2 regions of the Cupriavidus sp. GW823-FHT07B10 genome follow, and region 1 is predicted to be linked to the other one. Evidence: riboswitches for the same ligand, from Rfam matches in the RefSeq annotation. Region 1 holds a riboswitch; the other holds the start of a gene.

Region 1 (7,088 bases):
GCGTTGGCCGCTTCCAGGATGCGCACGGTGGAGCGGTAGTTCTGCTCCAGCTTGATCACCTTCAGGTCCGGAAAATCGGTCTGCAGCCCGCGCAGGTTGTCCAGCGTGGCGCCGCGCCAGCCGTAGATGGCCTGGTCGTCGTCGCCCACCGCGGTAAAGGCCGGCGCGCGCAGGTGCGAGCCGCCCGCCAGCAGCTTGAGCAACTGGTACTGGCAGGCGTTGGTGTCCTGGTATTCGTCGACCAGGAAGTAGCGCAGGCGGTTCTGCCACTTGAGCTGCACCGCTTCATTGCGCGCGAACAGTTCGGCCGGCAGGCGGATCAGGTCGTCGAAATCCACCGCCTGGTAGGCATGCAGCGTGGCCACGTAGTTGCGGTAGACCAGCGCGGCCTGGTGCTCGTCGGCATTGGCGGCCTGCGCGATCGCTGCCTCCGGATCGACCATGCCGTTCTTCCACAGCGAGATCGTGCCCTGCACGCCGCGGATCAGCTTCTTGTCGGTGGTGCCGAGCTGCTCCTGGATCAGGCCGAAGCAGTCGTCCGAATCCATGATCGAAAACTGCGGCTTCAGGCCCACGTGCTCGGCCTCCATGCGCAGGATCTGCACCCCGAGCGAGTGGAAGGTACAGACCGTCAGCTGTTTGAGCGGAATGCGCTTGCCCTCGCGCGTAGTCTTGCCCTCCATCAGCTTGCCGATGCGCTCCTGCATCTCCTTGGCGGCCTTGTTGGTAAAGGTGACGGCGGCGATATGGCGCGGCTCGAAGCCCTTGTCCTCGATCAGATGCGCGATCTTCTGCGTGATCACCCGGGTCTTGCCGGAGCCCGCCCCGGCCAGCACCAGGCAAGGGCCGTCCAGGTAGCGGACGGCTTCGGATTGGGCGGAGTTCAGGCCATGGGTCATGCGTGGGATGCGGTTGGAGGCAGGGAAATCGGCAGGAACAGCGGAAGGCCAGGCGGGACACGCCAGCACCCAAGAAACGGGCACGGCGGCAAAGCTGCCGATGTTAACACGCTGGCCGCGGCAGGTCAGTCAGCGCAAGCCGCGTTGACACGGCCGGTTGTGTCACCGGCGTAACACTTCGTAAAGGCCGGAGCCAATCGCGCAACCAAACGCTCTAACTAGTATGTCCCCCTGGCCTGCGCGGCGGGGTTGACATGCTTGAATCATCACATCGGAGCCAATAATGAAAACCCTGCAGACTTTGACCAAGGTGACCCTGATCGGCGTGACCGTCGCGGCCTTTGCCGGTTGCGCGGATATGACCCCGAAGCAGCGTAATACCGCCATTGGCGCGGGCGCGGGCGCCGTGGGCGGCGCCATCCTCACCGACGGTAGCGCGCTGGGTACGCTGGGTGGCGCGGCCGTGGGCGGCGTGATCGGTAACGTTGTCACCGACGACAAGAAGAAGTAAGCCAGACCACCGCAGCGACAGGTACGGCAGGCTCCCCTGGCCCGTTTGACAAAGGCCGGGGCCTCCCGTACATTGCGCGCATCCGACCGGGAGAGCGCGCATCGCCTGCGCCGCCGAAGGGGTATCACCCGAAAACTCTCAGGCACCACGGACCGATCGGATCGGCATGCAATATGCACACGATGCATGCCGAACTCTGGAGAGCGGCACCCGCCATTCGTGGCGAGCGTGCCCACCGAAGGGGCGCACGAGGACGGGGTCCGGCAGGATCCGCCTTGTAATCTCTCAGGTATCGAGGACAGAGGGGTCATCCGCCGCAGCGGATTGCCACGCCACATTCAGGCGCGGCGAGCATTGCGGCGGATGGCCCTTTTTTGTTTTCGCCAACCGAGACTGCCCCAGAGGATTCCATGACGCTCCAGGCCACGCCCCTCAACGCCATCCACCGCGCCCTCGGCGCCCGCATGGTTGATTTCGGCGGCTGGGACATGCCGGTCAACTACGGCTCCCAGATCGAAGAACACAATGCTGTGCGCACCGACGCCGGCATGTTCGACGTGTCGCACATGTGCGTGGTCGACCTCGCCGGCGCCAATACCCGCAGCTTCCTGCGCGGCCTGCTGGCCAACAATGTCGACAAGCTGCAGACCCCGGGCAAGGCGCTCTACTCCTGCATGCTGGATGAGAAAGGCGGCGTGATCGACGACCTGATCGTCTACTTCTTTGCCGAGGACCACTTCCGCCTGGTCGTCAACGCCAGCACCGCGCTGGGCGACATCGAATGGATCCGCGCGCGCAATGCCGCCACCGGCAGCGATGTGACCATCACGCCGCGCCGCGAGGACGTTGCGCCTGCAGGCGTGCAGCCTCTGGCGATCGTCGCCGTGCAGGGGCCCAACGCCCGCACCAAAGTGTGGAGCACTTTCCCCTCGACCCAGCCGTCGGACACGCTCAAGCCCTTCAACGCCGCCGTGGTCCAGGACCCGGCCCTCGGCGAGATCATGGTGGCGCGCACCGGCTACACCGGCGAAGACGGCTTCGAACTGGTGGTGCCGGCCGAGAACGTCGCCGCCGTCTGGGAAAAGCTGAACGCCGCCGGCGTGCGCCCGGCGGGCCTGGGCGCGCGCGACACGCTGCGCCTGGAAGCCGGCATGAACCTGTACGGCCAGGACATGGACATCAACACCTCGCCGCTGGATGCGGGCCTGGCCTGGACCGTTGACCTGCAGAGCGAGCGTGACTTCACCGGCAAGGCGGCACTGGCCGCAGCCGGTTCGCGCCAGCAATTCCTCGGCCTGATCCTGCGTGACAAAGGCGGCGTCCTGCGCGCCCACCAGAAAGTGATCACGCCGGCCGGTGACGGTGAAATCACCAGCGGCACCTTCAGCCCGTCGCTGTCGCAGTCCATCGCCTTTGCCCGCCTGCCCAAGGATGTCGCCGTGGGCGATACCGTGCAGGTGGAGATCCGCGACCGCAAACTCAACGCGACTGTGGTTAAACTGCCGTTTGTGCGTAATGGCAAGGCACTCGTGAGCTAAGCGCTCACCCAACGGTCGCCCTCGCCTGCCGGCGCTTGCCGGGCAGGCATCACCCAACAAGAAACAAATCTGTATCCGGAGAACCTTCATGAATTTCCCCGCTGACCTCAAGTACACCGAGTCGCATGAGTGGGTACGCGTCGAAGCCGACGGCACGCTCACCATCGGTATCACCGACCACGCGCAGGACGCGCTGGGCGACATCGTCTTCCTGGAACTGCCCGAAGTGGGCAAGTCGGTCGGTGCCGGCGACGCGCTGGCAGTGGTGGAATCGGTGAAGGCCGCTTCCGACATCTACGCCCCCGTGGCCGGCGAAGTGATCGCCGTCAACGAGGCCGCCACGGCTGCCCCGGAGAGCGTCAACGCCGACGCCTTCGACGCGTGGCTGTTCAAGCTCAAGCCGGCCAACGGCGACGACGTCAACGGCCTGATGTCGGCCGACGCCTACAAGGCCAGCGTCGGCGCCTGACGCCGGCCGCGCCGGTCCATGGTTGGACCGGCCACTGCAGACTGACGCGCGCCGTCCCGGCTGACCACCGGCCGGCGCGCACCCCACGAGGTTCTTGCCAATGAACGCCCCGCTTCCCATGAACGCCGCCCAAGTGAACCGGCCCACGCTGGCCGAACTGGAGGCGCGCGACGCCTTCGCCGCCCGCCATATCGGCCCCGATACCCCCGAACAGCAGCACATGCTGAAGGTGCTCGGCTATGACAGCCGCGCCGCGCTGATCGACGCCGTCATCCCCGCCGCCATCCGCCGCCGCGACGGCATGCCGATGGGCGAGTTCACCGAGCCGCTGAGCGAGGAAGCCGCGCTGGCCAGGCTGCGCGGCCTGGCAGGCAAGAACAGGGTGCTGAAGAGCTTTATCGGCCAGGGCTACTACAACACCGTCACGCCCGGCGTCATCCTGCGCAATATCTTCGAGAACCCGGCCTGGTACACCGCCTACACGCCCTACCAGCCGGAGATCTCGCAGGGCCGCCTGGAAGCGATGCTGAACTTCCAGCAGATGGTCACCGACCTGACCGGGCTGGATATCGCCAATGCATCGATGCTGGATGAAGGCACTGCCGCGGCCGAAGCCATGACGCTGCTGCAGCGCGTGAACAAGCACGATTCGAACACCTTCTATGTGGCCGACGACGTGCTGCCGCAGACGCTGGAAGTGGTACGCACGCGCGCGCTGCCGATGGGCATCGAGGTCAAGGTCGGCCCCGCCGCCGATGCCGCCGCGGCCAACGCCTTCGGCGTGCTGCTGCAGTATCCGGGCGTAAACGGCGACGTCAACGACTACCGCGCCATCGCCGACGCCGTGCACGCCGCCGGCGGCCTGGTGGTGGCTGCCGCCGACCTGCTGGCGCTGACGCTGATCGCCGCGCCTGGCGAATGGGGCGCCGACGTGGCCGTGGGCAACTCGCAGCGCTTCGGCGTACCGCTGGGCTTCGGCGGCCCGCACGCCGGCTATATGGCGGTGAAGGACGCCTTCAAGCGCTCGATGCCGGGCCGCCTGGTGGGCGTGACCATCGATGCGCAGGGCAACAAGGCCTATCGCCTGGCCCTGCAGACGCGCGAGCAGCATATCCGCCGCGAGAAGGCCACCTCGAACATCTGTACTGCGCAGGTGCTGCTGGCCGTAATGGCCTCGATGTATGCCGTCTACCACGGTCCGCAGGGCCTGAAGCGCATCGCGCAGCGCGTGCATCGCCTGACCGCGACGCTGGCCGCCGGCCTGGAAAAGCTCGGCTTCGCGCGCACCAACGCCAGCTTCTTCGATACGCTGACGCTGGAAACCGGCTTCAACACCGATGCCATCCATGCCGCGGCCACCGCGCGCGGCATCAACCTGCGCCATATCAGCGCCACGCGCGTCGGCATCTCGCTGGACGAGACCGCTACCCGTGCCGACGTGGTCGCGCTGTGGGAAGTATTCATGCAGGGCAAGCCGTTGCCCGCGGACGTGGACTTCGACAAGCTCGAGGCCGTCGCGCAGGACGGCTTCCCCTCCGAACTGGCACGCACCAGCGAATACCTGACCCACCCGGTGTTCAACACGCACCACGCCGAACACGAGATGCTGCGCTACCTGCGCATGCTGGCCGACAAGGACCTGGCGCTGGACCGCACCATGATCCCGCTGGGCTCGTGCACGATGAAGCTGAACGCCACCAGCGAGATGATCCCGGTGACCTGGCCCGAATTCAGCCAGATCCACCCGTTCGCGCCGCTGGACCAGACCGTGGGCTACCGCGAGATGATCGACCAGCTCGAGGCCATGCTGTGCGCCGCCACCGGCTACGCCGCGGTGAGCCTGCAACCCAACGCAGGCTCGCAGGGCGAGTACGCGGGCCTGCTGATCATCCATGCCTACCACGCCAGCCGCGGCGAGAGCCATCGCGACATCTGCCTGATCCCGTCGTCCGCACACGGCACCAACCCGGCGTCGGCGCAGATGGCCGGCATGAAGGTGGTGGTCGTAGCCTGCGATGAGGACGGCAACGTCGACCTGCAAGACCTGGCGAAGAAGGCCGAGCAGCACAGCAAGAACCTGGCGGCGATCATGATCACCTACCCGTCCACGCATGGCGTGTTCGAGCAGGGCGTGCAGCAGATTTGCGAGATCGTGCACCAGCACGGCGGCCAGGTGTACGTGGACGGCGCCAACATGAACGCCATGGTCGGTACCGCCGCGCCGGGCCAGTTCGGCGGCGACGTGTCCCACCTGAACCTGCACAAGACCTTCTGCATCCCGCACGGCGGCGGCGGCCCGGGCGTGGGCCCGGTTGCAGTCGGCGCGCACCTGGCTGACTTCCTGCCCAATCAGGACAGCGTCGGCTATCGCCGCGACGACCGCGGCATCGGCGGCGTTTCGGCGGCGCCGTTCGGCTCGGCCAGCATCCTGCCGATCTCGTGGATGTATATCGCGATGATGGGTTCGGCCGGCCTGACCGCCGCCACCGAGAACGCGATCCTGGCGGCCAACTATGTCGCCAAGCGCCTGGCCCCGTACTACCCGGTGCTGTACACCGGCCAGCACGACCTGGTCGCGCACGAGTGCATCCTGGACCTGCGCCCGCTGCAGAAGGACACCGGCATCAGCAATGAAGACGTGGCCAAGCGCCTGATGGACTACGGCTTCCACGCCCCGACCATGAGCTTCCCGGTGCCGGGCACGCTGATGATCGAGCCGACCGAGAGCGAGGCGCTGCACGAGCTGGACCGCTTTATCGACGCGATGATCGCGATCCGCCAGGAAATCGGCCGCGTTGCCGACGGCACCTTCGACCGCGACGACAACCCGCTCAAGCACGCGCCGCACACGGCCGCGGTGGTGACCGCCGACGAGTGGACCCACAAGTACACGCGCGAGGAAGCCGCGTACCCGGTGGCATCGCTGCGCACGCAGAAGTACTGGCCGCCGGTCGGCCGTGCCGACAACGTGTATGGTGACCGCAACCTGTTCTGCGCCTGCGTGCCGGTCAGCGACTACGTGGTGGACTGAGGCGTAGCGCCGCCGCAGCCGCGGCGGCCCGCCAACGAACTATGCTCGAGATGACGGGCATCGCGGTGTCGCGGTGCCCGCCGCAGCCACGCCAACCGACCAAGAAGAGCCTCTTCAGGGCCATCCCATTGCTGGAGACATTCCGTGGCAGTCAGCGTCTTTGATCTGTTCAAGGTGGGCATCGGCCCGTCGAGCTCGCATACCGTAGGCCCGATGCGCGCTGCGCTGATGTTCGCGCAGGGGCTTGAGCGCGACGGCCTGCTGCCGCAGGTGGCGAGCGTGCGTGCCGAGCTCTATGGCTCGCTGGGCGCCACCGGCAAGGGCCACGGCACCGACAAGGGCGTGATCCTCGGCCTGATGGGGGAAGCCCCCGACACCATCGATCCCGATTCGATCGACACGCGCCTGGCCGCGCTGCGCGCGGGCCGCGAGCTGTCCCTGCTGGGCCAGCATGTCGTGCCCTTTGTCGAGAAGGAGCACATCGCCTTCTACCGGCGCGAAGCGATGGCCGAGCACCCCAACGGCATGAAGTTTCATGCCTTCGACGCCGGCGGTGCATCGCTGCGCGAGGCGCGCTACCTGTCGGTCGGCGGCGGCTTCGTCGTGACCGCGGGCGCACCCAATACGCAGGTGCTCAATG
Region 2 (7,088 bases), on a different contig from region 1:
CGATAAATCCCCTTCGCCGCCATCTGCTCAAGACCACCGCCGCGCTGGGCGCGTGCGCGCTGGCACCAACACTGGCCCGCGCACAGGCCTGGCCGGCCAAGCCGATCCGGCTGGTGGTGCCGTTCGCGCCGGGCGGCAGCTCGGAGATCGTGGCGCGCTCCACCGCGGCGGAGCTGACCAAGCTGCTAGGCGTGTCAGTCTTCGTCGAGAACAAGCCCGGCGCGGCCGGCAATATCGCGATGGCCGAAGTCGCGCGCGCCGATGACAACCACACGCTGATCCTCGGCCATATCGGCACGCTGGCGGTCAATCCGTTTATCTTCCCGAAGCTGCCCTACGACCCCGTCAAGGACTTCCGCGCGATCTCGCTGCTGTCCAAGGTGCCGAGCCTGTACGTGGTCCACCCGGACGTCCCCGCGAAGAACCTGAAGGAGTTCGTGGCGTTGGCCAAGAGCAAGCCCGGCAAGCTGAACTACGGTTCGGCCGGCAACGGCAGCGCCGGCCACCTGGCCTTTGAATACCTGAAGGCCGCGACCGGCACCTTCATCACCCATGTGCCGTATCGCGGCAGCGGTCCGCAGATCACTGACCTGCTGTCCGGAAGGCTGGACGCGGCCGCGGTCGGCGCGCCGGCGATCATCCAGTTCATCAAGGCCGGCAAGGTGCGCTGCATCGCCACCGGCACGACCCAGCGCATTGCCCAGCTGCCTGACGTGCCAACGGTTGCGGAACAAGGCTATCCCGGCTTCGAGATGACGCAGTGGTATGGCCTGCTGGCACCGGCATCTCTGCCCCAGGCGGCCGCCGACAAGCTGGCGGACGCCACCGTGAAAGCAGTGAAGAGCAAGTCGTCGGTCGAGCGCCTGAGCGCGGATGCGGCGATTGTGGTGGGCGACACGCCGGCGGAGTTCTCGCGCTTTATCGCGCAGGAGCAGCAGCGCTGGAAGCCCATCATTGCGCGCGCCGGGATCAAGCCGGATTGAGCGGACAGCCGCTCCCGGCGCAGCCTCAGCCGGCGATGCCAGCCCAGCGCAGGTGCTTGCCCCAGCCGGCGTCGCTGATCACGCCGGACACGCCCTGCCGCTGGCCATCGGCGCGATAGAAGTAGGTGCGCGGCATCTCGCCCATCCAGTCCGGATCGACCGCATAGCGCAGCCGCTCCTGCGGCTCGTGCCCGAACACCCACGCGTTGCGCGTGAGCCTGACGCGCTGGAGCAGTTGCTGCACCTGTGGCAGCGCGTCGGGGTTGTCCGTCGCCAGCGTGACGACGCGCAGGTTTGGATGCTGCGCGCGCAGCTTGCCGATGGCGTCGAAGTTGCGCTTGCAATAGACGCAGTCGAGCGACCACACCACCAGCACAAAGGGCTTGCCCTGCTGGCTGGCTGCGAGCTGGGCGGCGCTGGCCGATGCGAACACGGCGACGCGCTCGGCCGGTTGACTGCCGGCATTGGCGGCAGTCATCGCCAGGGTCAGGACTGCAGCGGCGAGCAGCTTGCGGCGGGATGGCATCATGCGCCCTCCTTGCCCAGCGGGAACACCTGGAAGCCCTCGGCCTCGGTACGCCACAGCACGTAGGCGCGGCCGGCGTGCTGCAGCAGGTGCGGCTGGTCCGAGTCGCGCTCCGTGCCGGCCAGTTTGCGCGTCTGCCAGGTCTTGCCGCCATCGTGCGACAGCATGGCGGACAGCCGTGTCTGCTGGGCGTCGAACGATTTCCAGGCCACCGCGATCTCGTTGTCGTTCAGCGCGACGATGTCGGCATGCTGCGCACGCGGATCATCCAGCGGGCGCTGTGCCTGCAGCTTGCCGTCCTTCCAGCGCCCCACCGAGACCGTGGGCTTGCCTTCGCGCACGTTGAACCAGACCATGTGCACCGTGCCATCGGGCGCCACCGAAGCGCCGGGGCCGTGGTGCGGACAGGCATCGATGCGCCAGTCGTCGAAGGTGGCGCGCTGCACCGGCGTGGCCTTGCCGTCGGTGCCCAGCAGCGCCAGCGCGTGGTCGCGCGCGTTGGGCGGGAATACATGGCGCCACAGCGCCAGCATCTTGCCGTCGGGCGTGGGCGACAGCGCGATGCGGCAGCATTCGCACGACTGGTCGGCGATCTTGTAGTCGCCCTGGAAGGTCTTGCCGTGATCGGCCGAGACCGCGTAGTAGACCGCGGCGCCGGCGTACGGCTGCTTGCGCGCCTCGGCGGCAACCACGTCGCGCTTGTCGATCCAGCTGACGAAGACGCGCCCGGCATTGTCCACCGCGATGGCGTCGAAGCGGTGGGCGATCTGGTCGCGGTTGGCATGCACCGTCAGCGGTTCGGCGAAGGACTTGCCGCCATCGGTGGAACGCGCAAAGCGGATAAAGCCGGTCCACGGCTTGGGCAGCGGCTGGGTCCAGATGACGAAGATCGCGCCGTCGCGCCCGGTGGCGACCTTGGGCCGGCTTTCGTGATCGGCGGCGACCTGCTCCGGCACGCTGTTGACATGCTGCGCCGGCCCGAAGCTGCGGCCGTAATCGGTCGATGCACGTACCGCGACGTAAGGGCCGTCCTTGTAGGCGACCCATAGCTTGCCGTTTCGATCGAACGCGGCGCCGGTGCCCAGCTCGCTCATCTTCGCGGCCTTGGCCTGCGCGCCGTGGCCGCTGTGATCGCCGTGCGTTTGCGCGGTCGCGGCCAGCGCGGCACCGGCCATCATCAGCCCGGCAACGATCAAGCGGAAACCGGGGCGAACGCCTTGCATGGTTGTGGTCAGCCTGTTCACGTGCTCAGAAGGAGAGTTTCGCCTCGGCGTAGAACGTCCGGCCCGGATACGGGTGATAGACGTAGTAGCGCTGGTCGGTGAGGTTGTCGATGCCAAGCCCGAGGCGCACGTTCTTCGCGGGCCGGTACGTCAGCTTGACGTCAAAGGTCAGGAAGCTGCTGGTGCCGCCGAAGGTGTCGGGGTTGACGTCGGAATTGTCGAGCGTATTGTACTGCCGCCCCGAATAGGTCATGGCCAGCGTGCCGGCCCAGGCCGGCGTGATGCGATAGGTGCCCATCAGGTTGGCCCGCCACTTGGGGATGCGGTAGAAGTACTTGCCCACCGAGGCCGGGTTGTTGGCGTTCTCAAGCGTCTTCGAATGGTTGTAGGCCCCGCTGGCCGACAGGTCGAAGCCGCTGACGAACACACCGCGCGCGTCATAGGCCAGCTCGATGCCGCGGGTGCGCACGCGGTCGACGTTCTGAAAGCTGGTGACAGTCGGGAATACCGTGGTGTTGGTCTGGCTGACCAGGGCATCGCGGATATCGTCCTCATACACCGAGACCCGGAAGTACGACGAATCCAGCGTGCGCTCGAAGGTCAGGTCCTTCGAGAACGACCGCTCGGGCTGCAGGTTGGGATCGTTGTTGATCAACGCGGTCCCGGTGATGCGGCCCTGGAACAGCTCGCTGACAGTCGGATAGCGATAGGCCTGGCCCAGCGACAACCGGCCCAGCCAGTCCTGCCCGAATGCCTTCTCCAGCGCCAGCTTGGGCGACCAGTTGGATTCGCTGCGCACCGGGTAGCCGATATCCACGCCGGGCTGGCTGCGGCTGCCGTCATAGGCGCGCCAGTGTTCGTAGCGCACGCCGGGGATCAGCTTCCAGTCCTCGGCAAAGTACCAGGCGTCTTGCGCATACAGCGCCTGGGTCTCGGTCTTGCCGGCAAAGGCGTTGTTGAAGGCGCTGATGGTGGCCGCCTGCCAGTCCGAGGTGTTGTAGGTGGTGTTGCTCAGCCGGTAATTGTCATGGTGGTAGCCGAACGTGACCCAGTGCCCGCCCTGCAGCTGCCGCGGCCGGTAGTCGGCCTTCAGGTCGAGCGTGCGCCAGCCGGTGCCGTCGCCATAGGTCACCGTGCCCGGCCCGCTGCCGACGGTGTTGGCGCTGCGGCTGATGTCCTTGCTGACATCGAACAGCGACGCCACGCCCGAGAAATTCCAGCCGGTCTCGTTGCGCGTACGCAGCGACAGGCCATAGAGCCAGCGCGCGTCCTCGCCATTGCTCGGGGCGAAGGCGTTGGCGGGAATCACATAGCGATAACCGCCGATATTCACGGGACCGCTCGACACAACATTGCCATCGGCATCGCGCAGGTAGCTGCCGGTGGCGCTGGAGCGGTCCTGCTGCCAGTAGGCCGCGGTGAACTGCGCCTGCAGGGTATTGGTGATGTCGTAGCCGAGCTTGAGCTTGAGCTGGTCCTGCACGGTATGCGTGACGCCCTCGCTGTTCACGCCCATCACCACGCGCTCGCGGCCGGTCTGGTCCTGGTCGAAGTACGCGCCGGTGACCGGCTTGTCGGCGGAAGTGGCACGGGCCGTGGAGCGCGCCGCGGTATAGAAACTCAGCGGCTGGCTCTTGCTGTCCTGCCGGTCCACGCTGACCAGCCACGAGAACGGGCCGACGCGGTCGCCCACATAGGCGTTGGCGTGGACCCCGTTGAAGTTGTCGTGCGTGCCATACAGGCTGAAGCGCTGCGTGAACAGCTGCACGCTGGCATCGCCCTCGAACTTCTCCGGCGTGCGCGTGGTGATCAGCACCGTCGCGCCCAGCGAGTTGCCGGGATACAGCGCCGAATACGGGCCGTACAGCACATCCATGCGCTCGATCTCAGCGCTGTTGACCAGCGACCAGCGCGGCGGGAAGCTGAAGTCCGATCCCAGCAGGTTGGACAGCAGCAGGCCGTCCGCATAGACCAGCCCCCGCGCCGACTGGCGCGAACTGGTGCTGCGCACCGAGATGATCGAATTCATATCGCCGATGAAGCGCTTGCGTACGGCGAGGTTGGGCGCGTACTTGAGGGCGTCTTCCGTGTTCACCACATTGAAGTCGGCCATGCGGCGGCGGCTGATGCCGTAGGACGGCGAGGGCGTGTTGGGCGGTATGGCCGGCGTCTCGGCGCGCTCCGACTTGGCCGAGACCACCACCTCCTGCAGCGGCTCGGGCGCGTCCACCACCTGGGCGGCGGCGACGGCGGGGCCCATCAGCACCGCCGAAACGGCCAGTGCAATGCGATTCTTCTTCACTGGAAAACCTTGTTGTCGTCTTTTTCGACTCACTCCACCTGAGCGCAGCATACGGCGCCTCTCCCCGAGAGCGAGCGCTGACATTTTATGGGGCACGGGGGCGCAGGCCGATGCGACATAGCGACGCGGGCGGCAGGCTGCCTAAGCGTTAACCCGCATATCCAACGTCGAGCCTTGTCACTACATTGCCCGGATTGGCGTCAAGCCAATGTGATGCAGGGAGAGACTGTCGCGGCGCCCGCCGCGGACAGCGCCGAAGGAGCAACCGCCCCGGAAACTCTCAGGCAAAAGGACCGGCATCACCAGTCAGTGCACTCTGAAGAATGCCGGACGCTATCGTCCGCCGGCATACCGAAGGAGCAAGCGCGCCCCGCCCTCGCGGCCGGGTGGCGTGAATCTCTCAGGTCCAGAACAGAGGGGGCGTCCGCCACGCATATTGCGTCCGGGCTCCCACCATCGACGTTCCTGGAACCTGCAGATCATGAAATCAATCGCTGTCATCGGCGGTGGCATCACGGGTGTCACCACGGCCTACGCGCTGGCCCGGCGCGGATTCTCCGTCACGCTGTTCGAACGGCACCGCTATGCCGCCATGGAGACCTCGTTCGCCAACGGCGGCCAGTTGTCGGCCTCCAACGCCGAGGTCTGGACCCACTGGTCGACCCTCGTCAAGGGCATGAAATGGATGCTGCGCAACGACGCCCCGTTGTTGGTCAATCCCCGGCCCAGCTGGCACAAGCTGTCCTGGTTCGCCGAGTTCATCGCCGCGATCCCCCACTACCGCCGCAACACCATCGAGACCGCGCGCCTGGCCATCGCGGCGCGTGAGCACCTGTTCGCCTGGGCGGCGCAGGAAGGCATCGATTTCGACCTGAAGAAGGAAGGCATCCTCCATATCTACCGCGACAAGACCGGCTTCGAGCATGCCGGCCGGGTCTCGGCACTGCTGGCGCAGGGCGGGCTGGAACGGCGCGCCGTGACGCCCGAGGAGATGCGCGCGATCGAGCCGACGCTGGCCGGCTCGTACTACGGCGGCTACTTCACCGAGAGCGATTCCACCGGCGACATCCACAAGTTCACCAGCGGCCTGGCCGCAGCCATCGATCGGCTGGGCGTGCGCTGCCTGTACGGCCAGGACGTGCGGGCGGTGAAGACCGACGGCAGGCGCGCCACCGTGACCGTGCAGGACGGAGCCGACACGGCCACCTCCACCTTCGACGGCGCCGTGATCTGCGCCGGCACCGCCAGCCGCGCACTGGCCGCGGGGCTGGGCGACCGCGTCAACATCTATCCGGTCAAGGGCTATTCGATCACGGTCAACCTGACCGACGAGGCCAGCCGCGCCGCCGCACCGGTGGTCAGCCTGCTCGACGACGAAACCAAGCTGGTCACCAGCCGCCTGGGCGACGACCGCTTCCGCGTGGCCGGCACCGCCGAGTTCAACGGCTACAACCGCGATATCCGCGCCGACCGCATCCGCCCGCTGGTGGAATGGGTGCAGCAGTGCTTCCCCGGCGTCAGCACGCGCAGCGTGGTGCCTTGGGCCGGGCTGCGGCCGATGATGCCGGATATGCTGCCGCGCGTGGGGCGCGGGCGTGCGGCATGCATCTTCTACAACACCGGGCATGGGCACCTGGGGTGGACTTTGTCGGCGGTGACGGCGGATATGGTGGCAGGGGTTGTCGACCAGCATCTCGGCGCGAGGGTGGCAGTCGCGGCGGGTGCGCCGATGGCATTGGCCAAGGCTTGAGTTCGCGGGTGTTTTCTCCCCTCTCCCATTTGTAAGATAGGGCCACCGTGCTCGAACAGCGCCGCGCCATGATGGAATCATGGCGCGGCGCATGTATACGCTTGAAAAATAGTGGATGTGTGCCCTATTTTCGCCCGGATGAATACCCAAGCCATCCACCAATTAATGAGGCTGCGACCATAGACACGAACCAGCCAACAAAGAACAGATTCGCTGCATGCTGATTCGTGTCGAACAAACTTCCTGTCCCGCGCGAAACTACAACGCCGAAGAGATATAACCCGCCCCAAGCAGCAAGCGTAGC

Evidence for each region. A riboswitch is a leader RNA that binds a small molecule or an ion and turns the genes downstream of it on or off. The one in region 1 is predicted to bind glycine.
Region 2: it holds a riboswitch for glycine, as region 1 does, so the genes downstream of both, AC1Q6V_RS17955 (D-amino acid dehydrogenase) here and gcvT (glycine cleavage system aminomethyltransferase GcvT) in region 1, are expected to answer to the same signal.

The regions. Positions count from the first base shown of each region.
Region 1 is NZ_JBXAGS010000015.1:47,371-54,458, reverse strand. Features, by position in the region: gene AC1Q6V_RS25630 (UvrD-helicase domain-containing protein) at 1-899, opposite strand, end outside; gene AC1Q6V_RS25625 (YMGG-like glycine zipper-containing protein) at 1,183-1,410, shown strand; glycine riboswitch at 1,488-1,575, shown strand; glycine riboswitch at 1,597-1,722, shown strand; gene gcvT (glycine cleavage system aminomethyltransferase GcvT) at 1,821-2,948, shown strand; gene gcvH (glycine cleavage system protein GcvH) at 3,037-3,417, shown strand; gene gcvP (aminomethyl-transferring glycine dehydrogenase) at 3,518-6,448, shown strand; gene AC1Q6V_RS25605 (L-serine ammonia-lyase) at 6,593-7,088, shown strand, end outside.
Region 2 is NZ_JBXAGS010000008.1:4,813-11,900, reverse strand. Features, by position in the region: gene AC1Q6V_RS17975 (Bug family tripartite tricarboxylate transporter substrate binding protein) at 1-983, shown strand, start outside; gene AC1Q6V_RS17970 (TlpA family protein disulfide reductase) at 1,009-1,512, opposite strand; gene AC1Q6V_RS17965 (sialidase family protein) at 1,509-2,732, opposite strand; gene AC1Q6V_RS17960 (TonB-dependent receptor) at 2,758-5,085, opposite strand; glycine riboswitch at 5,242-5,340, shown strand; glycine riboswitch at 5,341-5,459, shown strand; gene AC1Q6V_RS17955 (D-amino acid dehydrogenase) at 5,516-6,784, shown strand.